DNA from 2 places in the Microbacterium suwonense genome. Region 2 is predicted to be linked to the other one. Evidence: riboswitches for the same ligand, from Rfam matches in the RefSeq annotation. Region 2 holds a riboswitch; the other holds the start of a gene.
What was found. Region 2 has a riboswitch for ZMP and ZTP ahead of glyA (serine hydroxymethyltransferase). Riboswitches for the same ligand answer to the same signal wherever they lie in the genome.
Positions count from the first base shown of each region.

Region 1 (6,593 bases), 660 kb from region 2:
AGTCCGCGCGGAGTGGTTCGATGAAGGCATGGATGTCGAGCGGATGCTGCGCGAGCAGCGGCGGATGCTGTGGGCCACTGCCGCCTGCTTCGTGCTCGGCCTGCTCGCGGGCACGGCCGTGCTGTGGGGCGGCTCCCGCCCGTTCAGCGGCGACGGATCCGTCATCATCCCGGTCGCCCTGGTGGCGGGGCTGATCGCCGCGGCGGCATTCGTCGTCAGCACGCGGATGCATCGGCCGGGCGAGACCTCGGCGATGCCGCGCTGGCAGGCCGTCGTCTCGGACGTCAGCGCAGTGGCGGTCACAGCCGCGCTCGCCGGAGTGACCGGCCTGGGCGTGCTGCTCGCGGGCGAAGTGCTGGCCGCAGGTCTGCAGGGGCTCGAACTGCCTGCCATCGGCGGCGGAGTGTTCACGGCCGTCGCATCCGCGCTCGGCGGCAGGATGGCGTTCGGCGCCGGCATCCGTCTCAGCACCCGCGATCTCGCCTCGCTGCTGTTCGCCTTCCTCATCATCGGCACCCTGTTCGCGATGCTCACCGCGACGGACAGCGTCTGGTGGGAGCGCAGCTTCTCGGAACTCGGCATCGGATCGGGCGGCTGGGCGTTCAACGGCACCCTGGTCATCGCGGGCCTGCTGATCGCGACCACCGGCTCATACCTCGGCCGCGACCTGCACCGGATGCTGGGCGATGCCGCCCTGCGGGGGATCGCAGCGGTCGTCATCACGTGGGCCTGCGCGGGTCTCGCATTGGCTGCGGTCGGCCTGCTGCCGATCGACCGGGTGCCGGGTCCGCATGCGATCGCCGCATTCGCGACGCTCGCGCTGCTGCTCGCGGCGGTCATCATCGTCACGGTTCTGATGGGGGAGCTGCGGATGCTGCGCACTCTCACGATCGTGCTGGTGCTGCTCATCGTGATCGCGGTCGTGCTGGCCTTCGGGCTGCACGTGCTCTCGGTCGCCGCGCTGGAGGCCGTGGTCGTCGGCCTCGTGCTGCTGTGGCTGACCACGCTCGTGCAGCTGCTCGGCATTCTCGTCCCCGACGTCTCCCGGCCCTCCGCCCGCCGCTCGCCCCTGCGCTGACGCGGCAGCTCGCCCGCGTGAAGATGGAAAGCGCTGGTTCCCGGCCCGTTGCGCCGACGTTTTCCATCTGCGCGGGAGGCTTGCGGATGGAAGCGCGGGTATCCTGGTCATGCGACTGGCGAAGCTGGATGACCGGCGGGGAGCAGAACTACGGCATCGACCGCCTGGGTGCCCATCACAGATGGGAGTGCCCGTGCGCTACGGGATGAATCCGCACCAGTCCGCCTCGGTCGAGGAGGCCCCGCCGTGATCGGCGGAGAGCCCTCGCTGATCAACTATCTCGACGCGCTGAACGCCTTCGCACTCGTGCGAGAGGCCGACGAGGCCAGCGGCCTGCCCGCAGCGGCATCGTTCAAGCACGTCTCGCCTGCCGGCGCCGCGCTTGCCGGGCCGATCGATGAGGTGGCCGCCGAGACCTGGCGGGTGCACGGAGTCGGCACCGACAGCCCGATCTCCGCCTACGTGCGCGCCCGCGATGCTGACCCGAAGTCCTCCTTCGGCGACGTGGTCGCGCTGTCGCGACCAGTGGATGCCGAGACGGCAGACTTCCTGCGCACCGTGATCTGCGACGCCGTCATCGCGCCGGGATTCGAAGAGGGCGTGGTCGAGACGCTGCGGGCGAAGAAGTCCGGCCGCTTCCTGATCTTCGAGGCGGGTCTGGACTGGCATCCGCCGGCGCGGGAGCGTCGTGAGGTGCTGGGTGCCGTGATCGAGCAGGACCGGGATGCCGCCGATCTTGCCGCGGCGCTGCCGGAGAAATCCTCGACCGCGCGCACCGCCGGGATGCGCAGCTCGGAATGGCGACGGCGCGCTACACGCAGTCGAACTCGGTCGTACTCGTGCGCGACGGCGCCGCGGTCGGGATCGGGGCGGGGCAGCAGAACCGCGTCGACTGCGTACGCCTCGCAGGCGACAAGGCCCGCGTGTGGTGGCTGCGTCGGCATCCGTTCGTCCGCGAGCTGCCGATGGTCGACGGGATGCGGCGGCAGGACCGGCTGAACTGGCAGATCCGCTTCGCCGGGGCGGAGATGACCCGCACCCAGCGCACCGAGTTCGCCGGGCTGTTCGGCGACAAGGCATCCGTCCGCTACGGCGAGAGCGCGTGGCGCGAGGAGTGGAGCGAGCGCCTCGACGACGTCACCCTGATCTCCGACGGCTTCCTGCCGTTCCGCGACAACGTCGACCACGCCGCCGAGTTCGGCGTCGGCACCATCATCGAGCCGGGCGGTTCGACGCGCTCCGACGAGGTGGCCGCTGCTGCCGCCGAGCACGGCATCACCCTGGTCACGACGGGACTGCGCCTCTTCCACCACTGAGTTGCCCGCGGGCCTTTCATGTGGCTCAGATGGTCGCCTTGCCCACGGTGAGGCGACCATCCGGGTCACATGAAGCGAGGAGCACTCAAGCCTGCCGGCGCACCATCTCGGCGATCCAGGCGGGTGCGAACGGCGAGGTGCAGTTCGGCGGGGTCGGGTAGTCGGCCAGAACCTGCAGGCGCTCGCCGATGGCGACGGCGCGCTCGCGCAGCGTGGGGTGATGGATGCCGATGTTCGCGAGCGTCTCGTTCATCGCCCACTGCTCGCGGGACGGCGCATCGCGCAGCTCGCGTTCGATGCGATCCAGCAGCGCGTCGAGGTCGAGTCCCGCGGGGCGCTTCACCACCCGTACGGTGGTCAGCGACCATCCGGCGGCGCGGGCCACGGCATCCGCGTCATCGAACCAGCGCAGCCGCAGCTCCTCGGCCAGCGGCGACTTCTTCGCGATGTAGTTCACCAGCCAGTCGTGCGCCTTCGCGCTGCGGGTGCTTCGCAGCATCCGGTCGATCTCGTCGGCGCTCAGCTCGCGAGGTCGCGCGATCAGCAGCGCGACCAGCTGTCCGGCCACATCGTCCGTCGCCCACAGCTCGCGGGCCAGCTCCGTCGACATCCCGAGTTCCTTCGCCAGAGCCCGCAGCTTCGTCAGGTTCACGCCGTGCGCGTCGCCATGGCGCTCGTTCACCGCGCGCGCCTTCGGGTCCTCGAGCTCGGCGAGTTCGGCGAGCACCTCGGAAGGGGTCGTCGGCGACACGATCACAGCGTATCCGCACGCCACTCTGGTGCGCACCCCGGGGAATATGGCAGGGTCGGAGGCATTGAGTGGCGACCTCCGCCGCAGGAGAGGACGACGATGTCTGACCAGATCTTCATCTACATCGCACTCGGCATCTATTTCGCAGCGATGCTCCTCATCGGCTATATCGCGTTCAGACGCACATCCGATCACGAGGACTACATGCTCGGCGGGCGCAATCTGCCACCGTGGGTCGCCGCGCTCAGCGCGGGCGCGTCAGACATGTCGGGTTGGCTGGTGATGGGGCTGCCAGGCGCCATCTACCTCACCGGACTCATCGAGGCATGGATCGCGATCGGCCTGACGATCGGCGCTTACCTGAACTGGCTGCTGGTCGCACCGCGGCTGCGGGCGTACACCGAGGTCTCGCGCAACTCGATCACCGTGCCGAGCTTCTTCGAGAACCGGCTGCGCGACACATCCCGACTGCTGCGCATCCTCTCCGGCGTGGTCATCCTGGTGTTCTTCACGCTGTACATCTCGGCGGGCATGGTCGCGGGTGGCAAGTTCTTCGTCAGCTCCTTCAACGGCGACTACGTCACCGGGATGCTGCTGATCGGTGGCATCACCCTGCTGTACACCTTGTTCGGCGGCTTCCTGGGCGCCTCGTTCACCGACGTCGTGCAGGGACTGATGATGGTCATCGCGCTGATCGTGATCCCGATCGCCGCGCTCATCGCGGTGGGAGGCCTCGACGAGACGGGCACTCTGATCGCGGAGAACGCCTCTGCCGGTCACCTGTCGTTCTTCGGCGCAGGGGCCGTCACCGGCGGCACGATCCTCGCGATCGTCTCGGCTCTCGCGTGGGGCCTCGGCTACTTCGGCCAGCCGCACATCATCGTGCGGTTCATGGCGCTGCGGTCACCGCAGGAGGCAAAGAGCGCTCGCCGCATCGGCATCTCCTGGATGGTGCTGTCGATGTTCGGCGCGATCATCTCGGGTCTGATCGGCATCGCCTACATGGCCGCCAACGGCATCGACCTGGCCGACCCCGAGACGGTCGTGCTGATCATGTCGAAGACGCTGCTGCATCCCTTCGTCGCCGGTCTCGTGCTGGCCGCCGTACTCGCGGCGATCATGAGCACGATCTCCAGCCAGCTGATCGTCAGCTCTTCTGCGCTGATCGAGGACCTCTACAAGGTGGTCCGCAAGACGCCGCCGCCCGCGAAGCAGCTGGTGCTGATGGGGCGGCTGGCGGTCCTGACGGTCGCGGTGATCGCCATCCTGCTGGCCGTCACGCCGAACGACACGATCCTCGAACTGGTGTCGTTCGCCTGGGCGGGCTTCGGCGCGGCGTTCGGGCCGATCATCCTGCTCAGCCTGTTCTGGCGCCGGCTGACCAACTGGGGCGCACTGGCGGGCATGTTCGTCGGCGCCGCGATGGTGTTCATCTGGAAGGCCTTCGACACCGGGCTCTACGAGCTGCTGCCGGCGTTCATCCTCGGCATGGTGACCGCCGTCGTGGTGAGCTTGTTCACGTACAAGAACGACGACGAGATCCAGAAGGAGTTCACCGACACTGGCACGATGCTCACCGTCGCACGTCCGCGCACGGTCGGCGACACTCCCTGAGTCACGCGGGGACGGTCTCGTGGGACCGTCCCCGGCAGCAGGGCACGGATGCCGGAGTGCTGGCGCTCCGGGTAATGTGAACGTCAACACGGACTCACATCGAACCGGAGTGTCATGTCCTCTGCATCCCTCACCTGGCGCGACGGCCAGCTCTTTCGCGGTGGAGAGCCGCACCGCATCCTCTCCGGTGCCGTGCACTACTTCCGCATCCATCCTGACCAGTGGGAGGATCGCCTGCGTCGTCTCGCGGCGATGGGCGCGAACACCGTCGACACCTATGTGGCGTGGAACTTCCATGAGCGCACCGAGGGCGAGTTCGACTTCACCGGTTGGCGCGACGTCGCCCGCTTCATCCGCATCGCCGGTGCTATCGGCCTGGACGTCTTTGTGCGCCCGAGTCCGTACATCTGCGCGGAGTGGTCGAACGGCGGCATACCGTTCTGGCTCGCCGGTCGGGTGCGCGCGCTGCGGACCTCGGATGCCGGCTTCCTCGCCGCCGTGGATGCCTGGTACGACGCGCTGATCCCGCAGCTCGAGCCGCTGCAGGCCGTGCACGGCGGGCCGATCCGACTGATCCAGGTGGAGAACGAGTACGGATCCTACGGGTCGGATGCCAGCTACCTCGCCCACCTGCGCGACGGCCTGCGTGCACGCGGCCTGGTCGAGATGCTCACCACCGCCGACGGGACCACCGCCGACATGGTCCGCAACGGCAGCGTGGGCGGCTCGATGGGGACGTTCACCTTCGGCACCGGCGTCGCACTCGCGCAGCAGCTGCGCCGCGACGGACAGCACCTGATGTGCAGCGAGCTGTGGGGCGGATGGTTCGATCACTGGGGTGAGCAGCACCACGTGCGCTCGGCCGAGAGCATGATCGGCACGGTGAGCGAACTGCTGGATGCCGGCGGATCGGTGAGCGTGTACATGGCGCACGGCGGCACCAACTTCGGCCTGTGGGCCGGCGCCAACCACGATGGCGTCATCCAGCCGACCGTCACCTCGTACGACTCCGATGCCCCGATCGGCGAGGACGGCACGCTGAACGCCAAGTTCCACGCGCTGCGCGCTGCCTTCGCCCCGTACCACTCGGCGCCTCTGCCGGATGTTCCGGAGGACCCGGAGCACCAGCCTGCGGCATCCGTCCCTCTTGTGCCGACCGCCTCACTGCTGGAGGTCGTGCGTGCGCAGCTTGTCGTCGCGACCGCGCCGCAGCCGCTGAGCTACGAGCAGCTCGGCGCCGAGGACGGGATCGTCGCCTACTCCGCCGACGTCCAGTTCGAGGCGGATGCCGAACTCACCCTGCTGGAGCTGCGCGACCGCGCGACGATCTTCCTCGACGACGAGCGTCTCGGCACGATCGAGCACGACGGCGAGCAGAGCCTCGCGCTGCCGACGGCGGGCGGTGCGGGTCGCCTCACGATCGTGGTCGAGAGCCTCGGCCGCATCAACTACGGCCCGCTCACCGGCGAGCACAAGGGCATCCTGGGCGGAGTGCTGATCGGACGCCGGTTCCAGCACGGCTGGGAGCACCGGATGCTGCCGCGCGACGTTGCACCGACGCAGGCAGGCGACGTGGCTCCTGTGCCGGCCGGCACGGACGGCCTGGCCACGGCATCCGTGACCGTCTCCCGACCTCTCGACGCGTGGATCGCCGTGCCCGGATCGGCGAAGGGCATGGTGTGGCTGAACGGCTTTCTGCTCGGTCGGTACTGGGAGCGTGGTCCGCAGGTCACCCTCTACGCGCCGGGGCCGCTCTGGCGGGAGGGCGACAACGAGATCGTCGTGCTCGACACCGACCGGCTCGGCGCAACCGTCGAGATCCGCGAGGCACCCG
Region 1 is NZ_AP027728.1:2,242,235-2,248,827, reverse strand. It holds gene QUE33_RS11200 (DUF998 domain-containing protein) at 1-1,078, shown strand, start outside; ZMP/ZTP riboswitch at 1,180-1,255, shown strand; partial or broken gene QUE33_RS16215 (hypothetical protein) at 1,247-1,765, shown strand; partial or broken gene QUE33_RS16210 (hypothetical protein) at 1,876-1,935, shown strand; gene QUE33_RS11190 (hypothetical protein) at 2,056-2,394, shown strand; gene QUE33_RS11185 (DNA alkylation repair protein) at 2,480-3,145, opposite strand; gene putP (sodium/proline symporter PutP) at 3,245-4,759, shown strand; gene QUE33_RS11175 (glycoside hydrolase family 35 protein) at 4,874-6,593, shown strand, end outside.
Region 1: it holds a riboswitch for ZMP and ZTP, as region 2 does, so the genes downstream of both, QUE33_RS16215 (hypothetical protein) here and glyA (serine hydroxymethyltransferase) in region 2, are expected to answer to the same signal.

Region 2 (6,593 bases):
AAGTCGCCGCTGACCGTGGTCCACTCCCCGGCCGGCACCGTGGTGTCGGCGACCCAGTGGTAGCCGTCCTTCACGATGAAGCGCGCCTGTCCGTCGGCGTCGGGAAGCAGCACGCGGGCCGAGAGCGTGTAGGTCTCGCCTTCGGTGAACAGCCCCGTGGGGCTCTGCAGCGTGTGCCAGGTCTCGCTGCGATCGCCGACGCGGAGCACCAGGCCCTCGCCTCCGGCGGGATCCTCGACGGTCTCAAGGGTCGGGTCTCCGCTCGCCGTCCAGTCGCCGAGTGTGCCGTCATCGAAGTCGGCATGCGTGACCGGCTCAGGGTCGGCCGCTGCTGCGGTGAGGGGAACGAGCGGCGCTGCGACCACGGCGGTCGCAGCCAGCAGAGCGAGGAAGGAATTTCGACGTCGCACGGGCGCTCCTTTGCGCGATTATTTGTAGTTACCCACAACATATGTTGTCGCTCATAATCTACGAGAGAAACGGACGCGGCGCCAGTGGTTAACGAAAACGTTATCTATGACATCGGGTGGCTCCTCCGCCGCTCCCGCGCCGCCGCCCGGCGGGCTCCCGCGCCGCCACCCGGCAGGCTTCCGCGCCGCCGCCCCTGCTGAACCACACCGCCCCTGCTCAGTCACGTGACTGAGCAGGGGCGGTGAAGCTGAGCAGGGGCGGTGAGGCCGGGTCAGAGGCGCTCGGCGGCCTCGACGACGTTCGTCATCAGCAGGGCGACGGTCATCGGGCCGACGCCGCCGGGGTTGGGCGAGAGCCAGCCGGCGACCTCCGCGACGTCCGGATGCACATCGCCATAGACCTTCGACTTGCCGGTCTCCGGGTCGGTCTCGCGCGTGACACCCACGTCGAGCACGGCGGCTCCCGGCTTCACGTCGGATGCCTGGATCAGGTGCTTCACACCCGCACCGGCGACGATCACATCGGCCTGCCGCAGGTACGGGCTCATGTCCGGCGTGCCGGTGTGCACCTGCGTGACGGTCGCGTTGATGTCGCGTCGGGTGAGCAGCAGCCCCATCGGCCGGCCGATGGTCACACCGCGCCCGACCACGACGACGTGCTTCCCCTTCAGGTCGTAGTCGTTGCGCAGCAGCAGCTCGATCACGCCGCGCGGCGTGCAGGGCAGTGGGGTGCGGATCGGCGCGTTGACGTTCAGCACGAGACGGCCGAGGTTGGTCGGATGCAGGCCGTCGGCGTCCTTGGCCGGGTCGATGCGCTCCAGGATCGCATCGGTGTCGAGGTGCTTCGGCAGCGGAAGCTGCACGATGTAGCCATGGCAGGTGTCGTCGGCGTTGAGCTCGTCGATCACCGCCTCGACCTCGGCCTGGGTGGCATCGGCCGGCAGTTCGCGCTGGATCGAGTTCATTCCGATCGCCTCGGACTGGCGATGCTTCATCCCCACGTACAGCTGAGACGCGGGGTCGGCGCCGACCAGCACGGTGGCGATGCCGGGCACCACACCGCGCTCGCGCAGCGCCGCGACCCGCTCGGCGAGCTCACTCTTGATCGCCGCAGCCGCGGCCTTGCCGTCGAGGATCTTCGCGGTCATGTCCCGCTCCTTCCGTACAGCCCGTCTATTTGTGCCGAACGCCGCGAATACGGCCCAGAATCGCCACGAAAGGCACAAATAGACGGGTAGTGGTGGTGGGCTACTGCTGCAGGCCGGGGTACAGCGGGAACGCCTCGGCGAGCGTGGCCACTCGGGCGCGGAGCGCCTCGACGTCGGCTCCCGGCAGCAGCGCCAGCGCGATGATGTCGGCGACCTCGGTGAACTCGGCGTCGCCGAAACCGCGGGTGGCCAGCGCCGGGGTCCCGATCCGCAGCCCCGAGGTCACCATCGGCGGACGCGGGTCGTTCGGAACGGCGTTGCGGTTCACGGTGATGTGGATCTCGTGCAGCAGATCCTCGGCCTGCTTGCCGTCGATCTCGGCGTTGCGCAGGTCGACGAGAACCAGGTGCACGTCGGTGCCGCCCGAACGGACGCTGATGCCGGCATCCTTCACGTCCTGCTGCGAGAGCCGCTCGGCGATCAGCGCGGCGCCCGAGATCACCCGCTGCTGACGCTCGGCGAACTCCGGAGTTGCGGCGAGCTTGAACGCGGTCGCCTTCGCCGCGATCACATGCATGAGCGGGCCGCCCTGCTGGCCCGGGAACACGGCCGAGTTGATCTTCTTGGCGATGTCGGCATCGTTGGTGAGGATGAAGCCCGAGCGCGGGCCGCCGATGGTCTTGTGCACGGTCGACGAGACGACGTGCGCGTGCGGCACCGGGTTCGGGTGCAGGCCTGCGGCGACGAGACCGGCGAAGTGCGCCATGTCGACCCACAGCAGCGCGCCGACCTCATCGGCGATCTCGCGGAACTTCGCGAAGTCGAGCTGACGGGGGTACGCCGACCATCCGGCGATGATCACCTTCGGCTTGTGCTCGATGGCGAGTGCGCGCACCTCGTCCATGTCGATCGTCGAGGTCTCGGGGTTCACACCGTAGGCGACGATGTTGTACAGCCGCCCCGAGAAGTTGATCTTCATGCCGTGCGTGAGGTGGCCGCCCTGGTCGAGCGAGAGGCCCAGGAGCGTGTCGCCGGGGCGGGCGATGGCATGCAGCACGGCAGCGTTCGCGCTGGCGCCGGAGTGCGGCTGCACGTTGGCGAACTCGGATCCGAACAGGCTCTTCGCCCGCTCGATGGCCAGCGACTCGGCCACGTCGACCTCTTCGCAGCCGCCGTAGTAGCGGCGGCCGGGGTAGCCCTCGGCGTACTTGTTGGTCAGCACCGAGCCCTGCGACTGCAGCACCGAGACGGGCACGAAGTTCTCGGATGCGATCATCTCGAGGTACGTGCGCTGGCGGTTCAGCTCGCGCTCGAGCACCTCGGCGATCTCGGGGTCGACCTCGGCGAGCGGGGCGTCGAAGTAACGGTCGGTCATGGCGGTCTCCTGTTCACACGGGATTGGGGTGTGTTCCTCATCGGCCCAGGCGCGCGGTCGATTGCAAAGAGGCCGCTCCCCGGTGGTGCCCCACCCAGACGCCAGTCGCGACGTGGAAAAGCTTAGCGGATGCCGGTGCCGCACGCCCAGCATCATGACCGGCATCCGGTGCCCGGCGCGATAGATTCGGTGCATGGCGCATGCGATGACCCTGACGACGGACTTCCACGGCTCGCGGGTGATCCACTCCGCGCGGATCGTCGACGGTGACGGCTCCGTCACCGAGAACGGCTGGGTGCGGTTCGAAGAGGGCATCGTGGTCGCCCGCGGCACGGGATCCGACTGGACGGATGCCGCTGACGTGGTCGATGCGGCATCCGTCGTCGGCGGCGACGCCGTGCTCACGCCCGGTTTCATCGACATCCACGGCCACGGCGGTGCCGGCGCGGCGTACGACGACGGCGCGGATGCCATCCGCATCGGCCGCGAGATGCACCGCTCGCACGGCACGACGCGCGCCGTGATCTCGCTGGTCACGGCGACGATCGACCAGCTCGCCGCTCAGGTGGCGACCATCGCGGATCTCACTGAGACGGATGCCGAGATCCTCGGCAGCCACCTGGAGGGCCCGTTCCTCGACCCCGGCCACCACGGTGCGCACGAGCCGTCGCTGCTGCGCACCCCCGACCCGGACGCCATCGCGCGGCTGCTGGCTGCGGGGCGCGGGACGGTGAGACAGGTCACCCTCGCCCCGGAGCTGCCCGGGGGCTCGATGCGGTGCGCCAGATCGTGGCATCCGGCGCCGCCGTCGCCGTCGGACATACGAACGCGGATGCCGAGATCGCCCGCGCCGCGTTCGAAGCCGGTGCATCGATCCTCACGCACGCCTTCAATGCGATGAACGGGATCCACCACCGGGCACCGGGGCCGGTGCTGATCGCGGCGGCCGACCACCGCGTGGTACTGGAGGGCATCGCCGACAACATCCACCTCGATCCGCACGTGATCAAGCTGCTCTTCGACGCGGCGCCGCGTCGAGTGGCGCTGATCACGGATGCCATGGCCGCGGCCGGCAGCGCCGACGGGCACTACGACCTGGGAGCGGTGAAGGTGACGGTGACGGATGGCGTCGCGCGCGCCGACGACACTGGTTCGATCGCGGGTTCCACCCTCACGCAGGATGTCGCTCTGCGGCGTGCCGTCGACGCGGGTGTCGAGCTCGGCGAGGCTGTGCGTGCGTTGACGGCGACGCCGGCGAAGGCCGTGGGGTTCGGCGAGTCACTGGGCTCACTGAGGCGCGGCTTCGTGGCGGATGCCGTGCTGCTGGATGGAGATCTCGCGGTTCGCGGTCTGTGGATCGGGGCGGCGCCGACGCGCTGATCACCGCGGCGCAGACGCTGCCGAAGATGATGAGTGAGGCCGCCGCTGTCCCCACAGCGGCGGCCTCACCTCCCCTGAGCCGACCGGATCGGAAGCTCCTCCCCGAGGTCTCCGATCCCGTTCTGCTTCGATGCGATACCCCCGGCATCGATCCCCTCCGCAACCGGCCCCTCGCCAGTCGCTTCGGACGTGCTCTACGAGAAGAGACGGCCGACCCCTCGATTCATTACGCCGGTGCGAGGAACTTTTTCGCGTAGATCCTGAGAGCGCTCTCGATCGGTTCTCCACAGGGCTGGCCTCCGCCGGGATTTCGAGCGAGAATGGAAAAGACGCGTGATGAAGTGACCATTCACGCGTCTCTTCTTTGAGAAGCATGTCCGCCACACGAGCGCGGAACATCCGGCAGGAGTACAGGGACGACGTGAACGACCGCAGTGCCGAGGAATCAGCATCCGCTGACTCCGACCTCGTGCTGCGCACCCGATCGGGTGACGCGGAGGCGTTCGGCGAACTCTGGCGACGTCACTACCGCTCCGGGATGACGGTCGCGCGGTCGATCACCTCATCGATCGACCCCGATGACCTCGTGCAGGAGGCCTACGCGCGCATCTATCAGGCGATCCTCAAGGGCGGTGGGCCCAACGGCTCCTTCCGCGCCTATCTGTTCACCAGCATCCGCAACACCGCCGCGGCCTGGGGCCGCGCGCGCCGCGAGACCGCCATCGACGAGCTCGAGACGGTCGCCGACCCATCGAGCACCGACGCCGCAGCCGACGAGGAGCTCGATCGCGGGCTGACCGCACAGGCCTTCCGCTCGCTGCCCTCCCGCTGGCAGGAGGTGCTGTGGTACTCCGAGATCGAGGGGATGAAGCCGGCGGCGATCGGCTCGCTGCTGGGAATGAGCGCCGGCGCGGTCTCGCAGCTGACCTTCCGCGCCCGCGAAGGTCTGCGCGAAGCATGGATCCAGGCCCACCTGCGCAGCGTGGACGACGAGTCCGAGTGCAGGTGGACGATCGAGCACCTCGGCGCGTATGCGCGCGGCAACCTCGGTGTGCGTGCACAGCAACGCGCTGACCAGCACTTGCAGGATTGCGCTCGCTGCATGATCGTCGCAGCCGAGGCCAAGGACGTCTCCAGCCGGCTCGCACTCGTGCTGCTGCCTCTCGTGCTGGGCGTCAGCGGCGCATCGGCCTACCTGGCGACTCTGCAGGGCGGCGGAACGCCGATCGTCGCGCTTGCCGCCATGCCCTCGAGCGTCGTCGAAGGGGCCGTCGTCGCCGGTTCCGGGGGCGTCGCGGCCACTGGTTCAGGAGGCACGACGGGTTCGGCCGGGTCGGGTGCGGCCGGTTCCGCCGCTGCCGGATCCACGGCATCCGGTGGTGCGACTGCCGTCAGCAGTGCCGGCGTCATCTCCGGCATCGGGGCACTGGTGGGTGCGGGGTCGGCTGCACTCGTCGTCGCCGGCGTCGTCGCGGCCGCAGCCGTCGTTCCAGGGATGCTGACCGGATCGCCGGCGACCTCGCAGCCGAGCGCCTCGGATTCCGAGCCGTCGTCGATCTCCTCCGAGGTGGTTCCGGATGCGACGATGTCGATCGATGATCCCAAGGTGATCGAGATCGACGAGCAGAGGACGCCGAGAGTCGATCCGGATCCGCGCGCAGATGCCGACGAGGCATCGCCCCCACAGCAGGAAGCCGACGTGGCTGCACCTCCCGCCGACGACGAGTCGGAGCAGGAGCTGGAGCCGGCTCCCGACCCCGGCGACGTCACCGATCCGGGTGGGGACGATGCCTCGCCTGGAGACGGTGAGGAGGAACCCGGCGCCGAAGAGCCCGGGGACGGTGAGGAGACGGAGGAACCCGGGGACGGCACCGAGACCGACACGGAAGAGCCCGGCGACGGCACCGAGGAGCCCGGGACTGGCACCGAGGAGCCCGGAACCGACCCCGGGACCGAAGAGCCCGGCACGGATCCCGCACCGGCGCCGGTGGAACTGTCATGGGGCACTGCGACCGTGATTCTGGATTCCAACTCCCGCACGCACATCTACGTTCCCGTGACAGGCACCCCCGGCAGCACCGTGCAGGTGTGGCTGAACAGGCAATCCGCCCGCAGCGATCAGATCACGCTCGGCCCTGATGGCACCGGCACCGCAGACTTGCGGCCGAATGTCGTGGAGCTGATTAGCAACACGACCGTCGGATTCCGCTACGTCACCGACGACGTCGCTGGAGAATGGACGACGACCACGCTGCGATCGCTGCTCCCGCCGCCCTGGGG
Region 2 is NZ_AP027728.1:1,580,394-1,586,986, forward strand. It holds gene QUE33_RS07945 (endo-1,4-beta-xylanase) at 1-410, opposite strand, end outside; gene QUE33_RS07950 (bifunctional methylenetetrahydrofolate dehydrogenase/methenyltetrahydrofolate cyclohydrolase) at 683-1,558, opposite strand; gene glyA (serine hydroxymethyltransferase) at 1,659-2,933, opposite strand; ZMP/ZTP riboswitch at 2,970-3,052, opposite strand; partial or broken gene nagA (N-acetylglucosamine-6-phosphate deacetylase) at 3,139-4,313, shown strand; gene QUE33_RS07965 (sigma-70 family RNA polymerase sigma factor) at 4,687-6,593, shown strand, end outside.